Regions from separate parts of the Spongiibacter tropicus DSM 19543 genome, predicted to be linked through region 2. Evidence: predicted binding sites of a transcription regulator. Region 2 holds the regulator's gene; the other holds the start of a gene.
The links. Region 2 encodes FNR, which switches genes on or off when oxygen is low (the NO sensors DNR and NnrR bind a similar motif). Its sites were predicted from a motif close to TTGATNNNNATCAA; they were not measured.

Region 1: a site for FNR is predicted at 2,217-2,230, ahead of G411_RS0111655 (OmpW/AlkL family protein). Genes of this name have one in related genera too.

Annotation. Positions count from the first base shown of each region.
Region 1 is NZ_ATUS01000001.1:2,475,750-2,482,444, forward strand. Features, by position in the region: gene G411_RS20270 (chloride channel protein) at 1-663, shown strand, start outside; gene argC (N-acetyl-gamma-glutamyl-phosphate reductase) at 672-1,712, shown strand; gene erpA (iron-sulfur cluster insertion protein ErpA) at 1,802-2,155, shown strand; gene G411_RS0111655 (OmpW/AlkL family protein) at 2,294-3,016, shown strand; gene G411_RS0111660 (anhydro-N-acetylmuramic acid kinase) at 3,031-4,149, opposite strand; gene G411_RS0111665 (peptidoglycan DD-metalloendopeptidase family protein) at 4,149-5,486, opposite strand; gene tyrS (tyrosine--tRNA ligase) at 5,736-6,695, shown strand, end outside.
Region 2 is NZ_ATUS01000001.1:972,620-979,314, forward strand. Features, by position in the region: gene ccoO (cytochrome-c oxidase, cbb3-type subunit II) at 1-564, opposite strand, end outside; gene ccoN (cytochrome-c oxidase, cbb3-type subunit I) at 561-1,994, opposite strand; gene G411_RS0104710 (Yip1 family protein) at 2,209-2,817, opposite strand; gene fnr (fumarate/nitrate reduction transcriptional regulator Fnr) at 2,920-3,651, opposite strand; gene hemN (oxygen-independent coproporphyrinogen III oxidase) at 3,770-5,161, opposite strand; gene G411_RS0104725 (hemerythrin domain-containing protein) at 5,198-5,761, opposite strand; gene G411_RS0104730 (acetoacetate decarboxylase family protein) at 5,932-6,695, opposite strand, start outside.

The sequences.
Region 1 (6,695 bases), 1.5 Mb from region 2:
CAGGATTATCCGTTTATTATCGTGGTCAGTCTGATCTGCGGTTTGTTGGGTGGCTTGTTCAGTTTCTTCCTAGTGGAGGGCAGTCGGGCAGTCGGGCCGCTGGTGCTGAAGCAGCCTCTGGTCGTCGCCATGGTGATTGGCTTGTTGCTGGCGGTGATGGGGCTGCTCTCAGATGGCGCGACCATGGGCAGCGGTTATGTCGAGGCAAAAGCCCTGTTGGCTATGGAGGCAGAAGGCAGTTGGTGGACCGCATTCGGTCGCGTTATTGCCACCATGATCACGTATTTCAGTGGTATTCCCGGTGGTATTTTTTCGCCAAGCCTGGCGGCAGGCGCCGAGTTTGGGGCGTCGATGAGTTCGCTGTTTCCCTCTGTGCCGCCGGTATCTCTAATTCTGGTGGGGATGGCCAGTTATTTTGCCGGTGTGGTACAGAGGCCTATCACCGCATTTGTTATCGTGCTGGAGTTAACCGGGAACAATCACGATATACTACCGGTACTGATGGTGAGTGCGTTGGCGGCGACAGTGGTTTCCAAATTGGTGATGCCCGAGCCGGTCTATCATGTGCTGGCGAAAGACCTGGTGCGAAGCTGGGAACATCTGTTGAAAGAGAAGCGCAATGACAGCGAGGACGCTGACTCATTGCCCACAAACAAGTCATAGGAGGTCGCGTGGTAAAGGTAGGAATTGTAGGCGGAACAGGCTACACAGGCGCTGAGTTGCTTCGCTTGATCGCAGGGCACCCCGATGCGGAAGTGGCGATGATCACCTCCCGTGCCGAGGATGGTGTCGCGGTCGATGAACTGTTTCCCAGCCTGCGTGGTGTGTGCGACCTGCGTTTTTCCGTGCCTGATGTGACGGCTCTCTCCAGTTGTGATGTGGTGTTCTTCGCCACGCCCCACAATGTTGCTATGAAGCTGGTGCCCGAGTTGCTGGCGGCCGGCACGCGGGTGATAGACCTGTCTGCCGATTTTCGAATTCGCGACGCGGCGCTGTGGTCCAAGTGGTACAACGAAGAGCATCTTTGCCCGGAATTGCTGGACGAAGCCGTTTACGGACTGCCAGAAACCAATGCCGAGGCGATCAAATCGGCGCGCCTTATCGCCTGCCCTGGCTGCTATCCGACAGCGGTAGAGCTGGGTTTTCTTCCGCTGCTGGAGCAGAAGCTGGTGGACAGTCAGCGGCTGATCGCGAGTGCCGCGTCCGGTGTGAGTGGGGCGGGCCGTCAGGCCAAGGTCGATAACCTCTTCGCTGAAATGGATGGCAGCTTTAAAGCCTACAGTGTTTCCGGTCATCGCCATTTACCCGAGATTGAGCAGGAGCTGTCGATTGCGGCGAATGAGGCGGTAAACCTGACATTTACTCCCCACCTGCTGCCGCAGGTCCGCGGTATCCACGCGACGTTGTTCTCCGAACAGCTCGACCCGAATGTCGGTCTGGATGAATTGCAATTCCTGTTTGAAAAACGCTACGCCGACGCGCCTTTTGTCGATGTCATGCCGCTGGGAAGCCTGCCACAAACGCGCACGGTGCGCGGCGGTAACACCTGTCGTATTGCACTGCACCGCCCGCAGAACCGCAACACAGTCGTGGTGCTGTCGGTGATTGATAACCTGGTGAAAGGTGCTTCCGGTCAGGCTATTCAGTGCATGAATTTGATGTTCGGTCTGCCGGAGACAGCGGGGCTGGGCAGTATTTCGCTCCTGCCCTGAGGTGAGGGCTGCCTGACAATTCTTGACTGTTTTACTAGGATAAGAGGATAATTGTCGGGCACGCATCGTGCGAAGGTAAGAGGTGAAACATGTCAGCAGTTGAAGAATTTACGCCGTCGGTACTGCAGTTAACCGACAGGGCCGTGGCCAAAGTCCGGCACCTGATGGAAGACGAAGCCAATGACGAGCTGAAGCTTCGCGTGTTTGTCACCGGTGGTGGCTGCTCCGGCTTTCAGTATGGCTTCACCTTTGACGAGTTGGCTGATGAAGACGATACGCTGGTAGAAAAAGACGGTGTCGTTGTGCTGGTTGACCCGCTCAGCTATCAGTATATTGAGGGCGCCCAGCTCGACTATACCGAGGGGCTGGAAGGTTCGCGCTTTGTTGTCAGCAATCCCAATGCGACAACCACCTGTGGCTGCGGTTCGTCTTTCGCTGTGTAAACGTCAAAAAATTGCGCTGGATCAGTATTTTCTCTATTGGTTCGGCGCGTGCTGCGATTTCCTGACTTAAATCAATCTCCCTGCACTTCCCGTCCGCTGTAATGGTTTCCACACAATTTCATGCGTGGAGACGTCAAAATGAAAAAACTCAGTGTAGCGATGTCACTAGCGGCAGCCGTTGCTGCCCCCTCGGTATTCGCAGATAGCTTGGGTTATAAGCCTGGACAATGGGTGGTGCGTGCTGGTGCGACACAGGTCGAGCCGCGCGAAGACAGTGATGATATTAAGCTGAATGGCAGTGTGCTGATGCTGGGGGGCGGTTTGTTGACGCCAGGGCAAAGTTCGTCCGTTGGTATTAATAGCGATACTCAGCTCGGCTTAACGGTTGAGTATATGCTTACTGAAAACTGGGGTGTGGAACTGTTGGCTGCTAAGCCCTTCGAGCATACCGCATCGGGCAAAGGTTACATCCAAGGCTTGGATGTTGCCGACTTCAAACACCTTCCTCCCACGCTGAGCGCGGTCTATCACTTCTCGTCATTGGGCGCTCTTCAGCCATATGTTGGCGCGGGGATTAACTACACCTTCATTTACGATGAAGAGTTGACCCCCGAGGCGGAAGCGACATTTGCCAGCCTTGGGCTGAATAACGGCAAAATGAAACTGGATGACTCGATTGGTGTTGCCCTTCAGGCGGGGGTGGACTACCACGTGGATGAGCACTGGTTAGTCAATGCATCCGTACGTTGGATCGATATCGATACCGAAGCCAAAATTCAGTTCTCTAGTGGCGATAAGCTGACTACGGATATTGAGGTAGATCCCATGGTGTACACCCTGAGCGTAGGCTATAAATTCTAAGCTATACAAAGTGCTTAGGCGGGGTAGATTGCCCCCAATAGACGGGCGCCCCTGGCGCCCGTTACGCAGGGGACATTTCCGTGAATGCCATTCAGCGTTGCGTGGGCGAGCCATGCGAAGGCAGCGGCCTCAACCCAATTGGGATGTATGTCCAGCGTTGAGGTGTCTTCAACTCGGCTTCCCGGCATAAGTTCGGCGATTCGCTGTCTCAATGCCGTATTGTGGGCGCCGCCACCGCATAGATACAGTTCAGGCTCGGATAAATGCTCTTTACTGATGGCATCAACGAGAGTTACTGCTGTCAGTTCAAGCAGTGTGGCTTGAACATCTTCTTGGGGTATTTCCTCCAGCGCTGACAATTGCGCTTGGATCATTGCGAGGTTGTAGTCTTCTCTGCCCGTGCTTTTCGGTCCTGCTAGCTGGTAATAGGGGTTGTCGAGAAGGCCTTTCAGCAAGGCGTTGTTAACACGTCCTGTTGAGGCCCATTCGCCATCGCGATCGTAGTGCCGGTTTTTACAGTGTTGTATCCAGCTGTCCAGCAGAACATTGCCGGGGCCAGTGTCAAAGCCGCTGACGTCACCGCTTTTACGCAGTACGCTGATATTAGCCATGCCGCCAATGTTAGCGATCACTCGGTCACGCAATGCGTCGCCAAACGCCGCCTTGTGGAAAGCCGGGACCAGGGGGGCACCTTGGCCGCCGGCCGAGATATCGCGACGCCTGAAATCGGCAACGACATTGATACCGGTCATTTCCGCGAGGGTATTCGGGTCGCCAATCTGAAGTGTGAAGGTGTCGTCGAGTGCTTGCTTTGCGTTGCCTGGTCTGTGGCGAATCGTCTGGCCATGGCTGCCAATGGCGGCAATCGCAGAGGTCTCGATAGACTGCTCGTTAAGGAACTGGATAACCGCTTTGGCAAGTGTCTGGCCGAGTTGACGGTCAGCTCGCCCCATCCTTTCTATTTCGTCGTTGCCGGGCTGGCACAGCGCTAACAGATTGCTGCGCAATACTGGAGGAAAGGGGTAATCCTGTGCTGCCAGCAGTGTAATCTCGGGAGTGGTTTCTATCAGTGCGACATCAATAGCGTCGAGGCTGGTGCCGCACATCAGGCCAATATACTGAGAGGAGGGCACTAGCCTTCGCTGCCGTAGTTACGTTGTGCTGCGTAGGTGCGCAGTTGTAATTGCAGGCCGCTGATCTGGCTCAAGAAGTCTGGCATCGCTGCCTGGCTCACCTTGGTGGGCGGCGGGAGCTTGTCGACAATCGTTGCCGGGTTCCTGTGAACGCCGTTCATCAGAAACTCGTAATGCAAGTGTGGTCCCGTTGCGTAGCCGGTTGAGCCGACCCAGCCAATCGTTTCCCGCTGGCGAACACGCTCGCCTTTGGACACCGCGCGTTTGTGCAGGTGGAGGTACTTGGTTACGTAAGCTTCGCCATGCTTGATAAACACGTAGTTGCCGTTGGCCTTTGAATAGCCGGCTTCCTGTACGCGGCCGTCACCGGCGGCATAGACCGGTGTCCCGCGGGAGGCTGCGTAATCAATGCCTCGATGTGGGCGGACAGTTTTGAAAACCGGGTGCAGACGTTTTGGGTCAAAGCGTGAGCTGATACGGGTGAAATCCAGTGGTGCTCTCAGGAACGCCTTGCGCATGCTTTCTCCACGTTCGGAGAAGTAATCCACATCGCCTTCTTTATTGATGTAGCGATAGGCCTCAAACGAATCGCCCTGGTTAAAGTACTGTGCCGCAAGTATCTGGCCGCTGCCGAGGTGCTCGCCATTAAGGTAGAGCTCTTCGTAGATCACGATAAAATAATCGTTCTTGCGCACATCGTAGACGAAGTCCAGTACCCCGCCGAAGATGTTGGCCAGCTCCATAATGATGCTCTGGTTAACCCCGGCATCTTGCGCCGCTTTGTACAGTGAGCTGGTGATGGTAGCGCTGGCGACGCGCTGGCGCACTTCCGGAGTCTCGCTGACTTCGGTAGTCGTAAAGCCCGTCACGCCGCGTTCATAAACCAAGCTGTTCAGCTTGTCGATCTGCAGGCTCATGGCGCTGAGCTTGCCGTTGTCGTCAACCTGGAAGCCCAGCTTTTGGCCGGGGCGTATGGTGTTAAGCGCCTTGGTTTTTTTCGCGGTGCTGATCAGCTCATGCAGGTCCTGAGGTGTCAGCTTGGCCCGGCTGAAAATGCTGGATAGTGAATCGCCGGGGCGAACTTCCATTTCCAACCATTCCTGTTCAGGCTCTGTGAAAGCGTAGGTCTCTTCTGCTGGGGACTCGATAGCCGCGCGCGGTGTCAGGTCCAGATTGAGCGGGATGGCAGTGCGCTTGGCTTCGGCATTTTCCCCGGGAAGCATTAGCAATGAAACGCCCAGCGCAATCAGTGTTGAAGCGGCAATAGCGAGATGTCGACGCGGAAAGCGGACGCTGTCCTTCGGCTCGGCATGACGTTTTAGACTGCGGTTGAACATCTTGAATCCGGTTAATGTGACGCTGGCGAAATTTTGTGCATTATAACAAAGGCGCAAAGTGGCAAAAGTCGTATTTGCCGAAACTTCATGTAGATTCTAGCTTTTAGCGCCCGGTCTGTCAGCCGCGCCGCGTTTCCTTTTGATGGGGCTTGTTGTATCTTGCTCAGCCCTTGGCGGTCCCTGCCATGCGCGCCGAGCTGAATGTCGGTCGGCGATCTAAAGACAACTGTATATATAGAAGGTTCTGAAATGACGAGGCTCAATACCGGGTTACTGGCCGAACTGGAGGCGCGCGGACTCGTTGCGCAAATGACGGGCGAAAACAGCCTGTCAGACTACCTCTCCGAGGCGCCGCGTACTCTGTATTGTGGATTCGATCCCACCGCAGACAGTTTGCACATCGGTCATTTGGTGCCGTTGCTGGCCCTCAAGCGTTTTCAGGAAGCGGGCCACAAGCCGATTGCCTTGGTGGGCGGCGCGACAGGATTGATTGGTGATCCCAGCTTCAAAGCGCAGGAGCGTCAGTTGAATACGCCTGATGTAGTTGCAGGCTGGGTGGAGCGTCTCAAGTCGCAAATCTCCCGTTTCGTCGATTTTGAATCGGGTGATAACGCCGCCGAGATGGCCAATAATCTGGATTGGTTTGGCCCGATGACTGCGCTGGAGTTTCTGCGCGACGTGGGTAAGCACTTCTCCGTGAATAGTATGATCGCCAAGGAATCGGTGAAACAGCGGATTGATCGCGAAGGCTCCGGGATTTCATTTACAGAGTTCAGCTACTCCCTGCTTCAGGCGCTGGATTTCGCGGAGTTGAATAAACGTCACGGCTGTACCCTGCAACTGGGTGGTTCTGACCAGTGGGGCAATATTACGGCGGGTATCGATTTGGCCCGCCGTATGAACGGATCGGCAGTGCACGGTCTCACCATGCCATTGGTGACCAAGGCGGATGGCACGAAGTTCGGCAAAACGGAATCAGGAACCATTTGGCTGGATGCGGCCAAAACCTCCCCTTATGCCTTTTATCAGTTCTGGTTGGGCACGGCAGACGCCGATGTTTACAAATTCCTGCGTTACTTCACCTTCCTTGGCCTCGATCGTATTGCTGAGATAGAAGCGGAAGATGAGGCGGCGCAGGGGCGGCCGCAGGCGCAGCAGGTGCTGGCTGAAGAAATGACAGCGTTGATTCATGGTGACGACGGTTTGGCG
Region 2 (6,695 bases):
AACCAGTGCGTCGATTTCCTTCATGCCTTCCACTTTTGAGGTGGCATTGGCAATGTCCTCGTCGGTATACGGCACACCAACCTTGCGCAGCGCCTCCATCTTCCCAGGCACTGACGCAGCATCTACGTCGTTGTGAAACAGCCAGGGATAGGACGGCATGATGGATTCGGGAACCACATCGCGCGGGTTGTACAGGTGCGCGCGATGCCACTCGTCGCTGTAGCGTCCACCCAGACGAGCGAGATCAGGTCCAGTGCGCTTGGAGCCCCAGAGGAAGGGATGCTCATAAACCGACTCACCCGCCACTGAGTAGTGACCGTAGCGCTCGGTTTCAGAGCGCATGGGGCGCACCATCTGAGAGTGACAGACATGGCAGCCTTCGCGGATATAAATATCGCGTCCGCTCAACTCGACCGCATTGAGCGGGCGGAGCCCTGCGATCGGTTCAGTGGTCTGCTTCTGGAAGAACAGCGGCACAATCTCTACCAGGGCGCCGAAGCTGATCGCCACGATGATCAGCACGACCATCAAGCCAATATTTTTCTCTACTACGTCGTGATTCATGCCTCGGCTCCCACAGTGTTGACGGCAACTGCCGGTTTTTCCTCGCTACGAATCGTCTTCCAGACGTTCCAAGCCATCAGCAGCATGCCGATCAGGAACAGGAAGCCACCGAACAGGCGGACAATATAGCCGGGATGACTGGCGACAACGGATTCCATAAAGCTGTAAGTCAGGCTGCCGTCGGCGTTATAGGCGCGCCACATCAAGCCCTGAATAATGCCGTTCACCCACATAGAGGCGATGTACAACACTGTGCCGATGGTCGACAGCCAGAAGTGCGTGTTAATCATCGGGATGCTGAACATCTGCTTGCGGCCGAAGACCACCGGCGTCAGGTGGTACACCATGCCGATCGAAATCATTGCTACCCAGCCCAGTGCGCCAGAGTGCACGTGACCAATGGTCCAGTCGGTGTAATGCGACAGAGAGTTAACGGTCTTGATTGACATCATCGGCCCCTCGAAGGTCGACATGCCATAGAACGACAGCGACACAATCAGGAAGCGCAAAATCGGGTCAGTACGCAGCTTGTGCCAGGCGCCAGACAGCGTCATCACACCATTGATCATGCCACCCCAAGACGGCGCCAGCAGAATCAGCGACATCACCATACCCAGACTCTGTGTCCAGTCAGGCAGCGCGGTGTAATGCAGGTGGTGCGGACCGGCCCAGATGTACACGGAAATCAGTGCCCAGAAGTGAACGATCGACAGCCGATACGAGTACACCGGGCGCTCAGCCTGCTTGGGCACGAAGTAGTACATCATGCCCAAGAAGCCCGCGGTCAGGAAGAAGCCCACGGCGTTGTGCCCGTACCACCACTGAATCATGGCATCCACGGCACCAGAGTAGACGGAGTAGGATTTAGTCAGCGACACCGGCACCGCCATGCTGTTAACGATATGCAGCACCGCAACCGTGACGATGAAAGCCCCGTAGAACCAGTTCGCCACATAGATGTGGTCGGTTTTGCGCTTCATGATGGTGCCGAAGAACAGCACCGCATACGCCACCCAGACAATGGCGATCAAAATATCAATCGGCCACTCCAACTCGGCGTATTCTTTGGTGCTGGTCATGCCCATCGGCAGGGTGATTGCCGCCAGCACAATAACCAGCTGCCAGCCCCAGAACACAAACCCCGCGAGGCGCGTCGACAACAGCGCAGTTTGACAAGTTCGCTGTACCACAAAGAGCGACGACCCCATGAGGGCACAGCCCCCAAAGGCAAAAATCACCGCATTCGTATGCAGTGGCCGCAGGCGGCCGAAGCTGAACCAGGGGGTGTCAAAGTTAAGCTGAGGCCACACCAGCTGTGCCGCAATCAGCACACCGACAGCCATGCCGACAATGCCCCACACCACGGTCATCACGGTAAATTGCCGCACGACTTTGTAGTTGTAGATTGGATGTTCTAGTGAAGACGCCATGACGATTCATGTTCCTCTAGAGTGGACGGCGCTCAAGATACGGTTTTTCATGCATATCTGAGGCGAGGTTTGAAAAAATGTGGCTAATTGTGTCAGCCTGCGGCGGCGAGGATGCTGACTCAGATCAACGAAAATCGGAACCGCTCTGCGACAATATGTCGCAGAAAATCTGAGCCTTCGCTCCTGCCTCCACCCACGCTATAACTCAATCACGCTAATCCGTGAAAACCGGGGTAATCCCCATATCCCAGAGGATGACAACACAGCCCATCAGCGCCATGAAAATCACCATGCAAATGGCCACAACGGCCGAGGCATACAGAAAGCCCCGATCCTCAGGAATTCCCATTACCAGCGGAATGCCGAGATAGAGCAGGTATACGGCCCACCCCAGCGCAGCAATACCCAGTGCCAGGTCTACCCAGAACACCGGGTAGAAACCCACCAGTCCGGCAATGAACAAGGGCGTTGCGGTGTAGCCCGCAACCACCATGCCCTTCATGACCGATGAATTTGCCCCGTAGGTTTCCGACATCCAGTTAATCGAGTAACCGATGATCGCGAGGGAAACCAACATCGCAAAGTAGAAAGCAATAACGATTTGCAGCGCACTCTGGTCAGTCAGGCGCACAATCTCGCCGTCGCCGACTGTCCAGCCGATCCTGCTGGCACCGTAGTACCACGCGATACAGGGTCCAGCAGCCAGAACAATGGGGTACAGCAGCTTCGATGCCAGCGAACTGTCACTGAGCTCTGACACCTTTTGCCACTGCTTGCGGGGAGTGAACAGAAAACCGAAGGGATTGCTTATTATTGCGCTCACGGCCTAGTCTCTTTTCTGGTGGAAGGTTTAGTTCCAGAGTCTAGCCGGAGTTCAGGAGATTTGCTTGATTTGCGTCAAGCGGAAAACGTAAATCGACGGTAACTAGAGGTTTGCGACGGTTTTCAGCTTTTCCACATCAAGCTGACTGATTTCTTTGTTGTCGATTTTAACCAGTTCCTGCTTGGCGAAACGGCTCAGCACACGACTGACTGTCTCCACCGTCAAGCCTAAAAAGCTGGCGATATCCGCTCTCGCCATCGGCAGACGGAACGCCGATGCCGACAACTGCCGACGCGCCTGACGCGCAGAAATGCTGACCAACAAGGAAGCGACCCGCTCATCGGCGGTATTCTTGCTCAACAGGGTGATATGCCGCTGGTCATCGACAATCTCGCTGCTGAGCAGCTTGAAGAAATGCCGCTGCAGGTTGGGTAGCTGGCCACTGAGGTCTTCAATCTGCGCAAAGGGAATTTCACAAATAGCCGAGACTTCCAGCGCAACCGCCGAGCTGGCATAGCGGTTCTGACCAATACCGTCGAGCCCGACGACTTCGCCGGGGAAGTAAAAGCCGGTCACCTGCTCGTCACCCGCATCGGTAATGCTGTAGGTTTTCACCGCCCCCGAACGCACGGCATAGACCGAGGTGAAGACATCGCCTTCGCGGAACAGATGGTGGCTTTTCTGCAATGGACGACCGCGCTGAACAATATTGTCCAGACGCACAATCTCGTCACTTTCCAGAGCAAGGGGGAGGCAGATGCCACTCAACCGGCAATTATTACAACTTACTGCAGGATTGTGCGGGCAAGCTTTCGTTGCGTTGACGGGTTGCATGCGGCCTCCAGACGCTAAACGGCATAGTCAGACTGTCGCCATTGAACGCCTATCACCGCAAAGGGTCAAGTCTGCATCCGGCTATTTTACCCGATTAAAACGTCTCTCTGGCTAATGACTACAGCGTCTTGGAGTACGCGCCCTGATGCTGCTCCAGGCTTTGATCAAACAACATACAAATATTGCGCAACAACAAGCGACCACGATCGTTGATCCGCAGCTCATCCGGCATCAGCGTGACGACGCCTTCTCGCTCCATCGCTTCCAACTCGGGAATCGCGTCGGCAAACTTGCGACGGAAAAACACATGAAAGCGGTCGTAGAGATCGACGTAACTGAGGCGCAGATTACAGGCCAACTGCATAATCACATAACGCCGCAACAGATCCTCGGCGTTCAGGGTGAGCCCTTTTGCCACCGGCAGTTGTCCGGCATCGATGGCCGCGTAGTACTCCTCCAGAGATTTATGGTTTTGTGCATAGCAGCGCCCCAGAGAACTGATCGCTGACACGCCCATCCCAATCACATCCGGAGAACGACAGGTGGAGTAGCCCTGAAAATTCCGCTGTAAACGCCCTTCCTGCTGAAATTTGGCGAGTTCGTCTTCTGGTTTCACAAAGTGGTCCATGCCGATATTGATATAACCGGCTTCGCTGAGGCGCTGCTCGGCCAGCAGGAATATCGACAGCTTCTCTTCGCTGTTCGGCATCGGGTGGCGATCCATCGACTTCTGCCACTTAAACCGCTGAGGCAAATGAGCGTAGTGGTAAAGGGCGATGCGCTCGGGCGACAAGGCAATGACATCGTCCAGCGTCCGCGAGAAGGTCTCCAGCGTCTGCCGCGGCAGGCCGTAAATCAAATCCATACTCACCGAGCGGAAATTGTAGCGGCGGGCGGCACCCATCAGACGGGCGATCATATCCGTGCTCTGTACGCGATTAATCGCCTCCTGCACCCGCAGATCAGTGTCCTGAATGCCCATGCTGATGCGATTGAACCCCAAGCCCTTTAACAGGGCGAGATAGTCCTCATCGACCGAGCGCGGATCGAGTTCAATGGAGAACTCCCGCTCACTGCCGTCATCAAGATTGAAGTGCGTGGCCAGGGAGTGCACCAGTTCCGTCATCTCGGCCTTGTCCAGATAATTGGGCGTGCCGCCGCCCAAATGCAGCTGGGTAACCCGACGCCCCGGCCCCAATCTGTCCGAGAGCATTTCAAGCTCTTTATGCAGATGATCCAGATAACGCCGACTGGCATTGGGGTCGCGTGTAATCACTTTGTTGCAGGCGCAGTAATAGCAAAGGCTGTGACAGAACGGCACGTGCACATACAGAGACAGCGGCGACGGGCTGCGTCGCGCCTCTTTCAAAAAAGCATCGTAGTCCGCCACGCCGAAGTCGTCGCGAAAATTCAGTGCTGTGGGATAAGAGGTGTACCGTGGCCCCTGCACCGCATAACGGCGCACCAGCTCACCGGCATCGTGCATGCTTTCAGCTAACGCAACAGACATCTCACACTCCTGGCGCCCTGAGCGCCGACATCATTATTAGTGAACAAAGGCGCCGTCAAAGGCGGGACGCTGCAACGGCAACGCGGCGAGATAGGCATCGCGCTCGGCGAGGCGGTCTTCGCCGACCTCAACCGTAATCGCCTGCTGGATTTCCTCCCAGTCAGCCGGGGTAAAAAGCTGATCGGCAACCGAAAAAATGCTGCGCTCTTCATGAATATGGGAAATCTGTCGGCTGTGATAGTGGCGTGCCAGGCGCACAAGACTCGGGCGCAGTGTCTGCTCGCCCATGCGCAACTCGGCAAAAATCAGCGACAGCTGTTCGCTCAGCGCTTCGAGCATGCTGTGGTCTCGCATTACATTGTTCAGGGCGTAGTGATTGATGCCCAGTTTGGAGTGAAGCTGGCGAAATACCACATGTTCCACCGGATGGTGCCAGGCTTCGGGAAAGGTCTGGATGTAATCCAGGCCGTTCAGGATGGTATCCAGATTGGCGGGAGTGACGTGCATGCCGGAAAAGCGTTCGATCTCGTGAATCAACTCGTAAAGCATCCGTTGCATTCGCTGATGATCGGCCTCGAGCTGCTGAAAAATACTGTGCATGCCATACACTCCCATGGGTTGATGCTCAGCACTGTAACGCCAGCGCCGGACCAGCCGCTTGACCTGAATCAAGCGGCGACCGCATTGGAAGATAGGGGTATTACCGGATAGGACGAGAAAACGGCGAGCAAGAGAACACCGGCCGGGCGTCATTGCCCGACCGGTCGGCATCAGCCCTGCTTGGGGCCGCCGTTTTCACCCAGCCAGCGGGAACCGCCGATGGTGTCAGAAAACGGGGTGAACGCGTCAGCATCCAGAGCCCCTTCGAGAGTCAGGCGGCGATCCAGAAAGATCGGTGACCACAGCCAGGCCTCGGGCTCACTGCGCACCGGCAGCTCGCTGGCGAGCGGGTCCCAGGGACTCGGATTGAGCGTCAGCTGCCCCTGCAGCTTCTCGATCTGCGCCGTGCCGTATTTGGAGTACACGCGCACCACGTGCGGCGGAAAATCCCAGGTCACGTTCTCTGCCGTCGAGTCCACGCCTCTCAGCTGTTTAATCCACCACTCATTGGTTTCAAACTCCGGCGGAATTTCACCCGGCCCGGTCACCTGTCCTTTGAACTCCAGAAAGGTGTAGCCCCGGTGAGTGACTTTTGCGGAGATAAAATCCATCAGCCGATAATACTGGGTTTCCGCATAGTACTTCGGCTGTCCCCAGCGTTCCTGGCTGATGTAGATAGCGGCTTCCTGATCAATGGCAATGCCAAGTGTGTACTCGCCCTCAATGCCGTTGTACTCGGCATCGACATTCACCACGCAACCGTACTCGGGCTCATTGAGCACCGGAAAATTGTAGATGGTAATGGTGACGCCCGGCTGCTTGCCGGGATTAATGCCCGGCGGCAGCAGCTTGGCAATGCTGGCGGGGTCGCTCATGTAGCGAATCTTCAACATAGGCCAGTTGAGGATATCTCCCGGCTTTCCCATGATAGCGC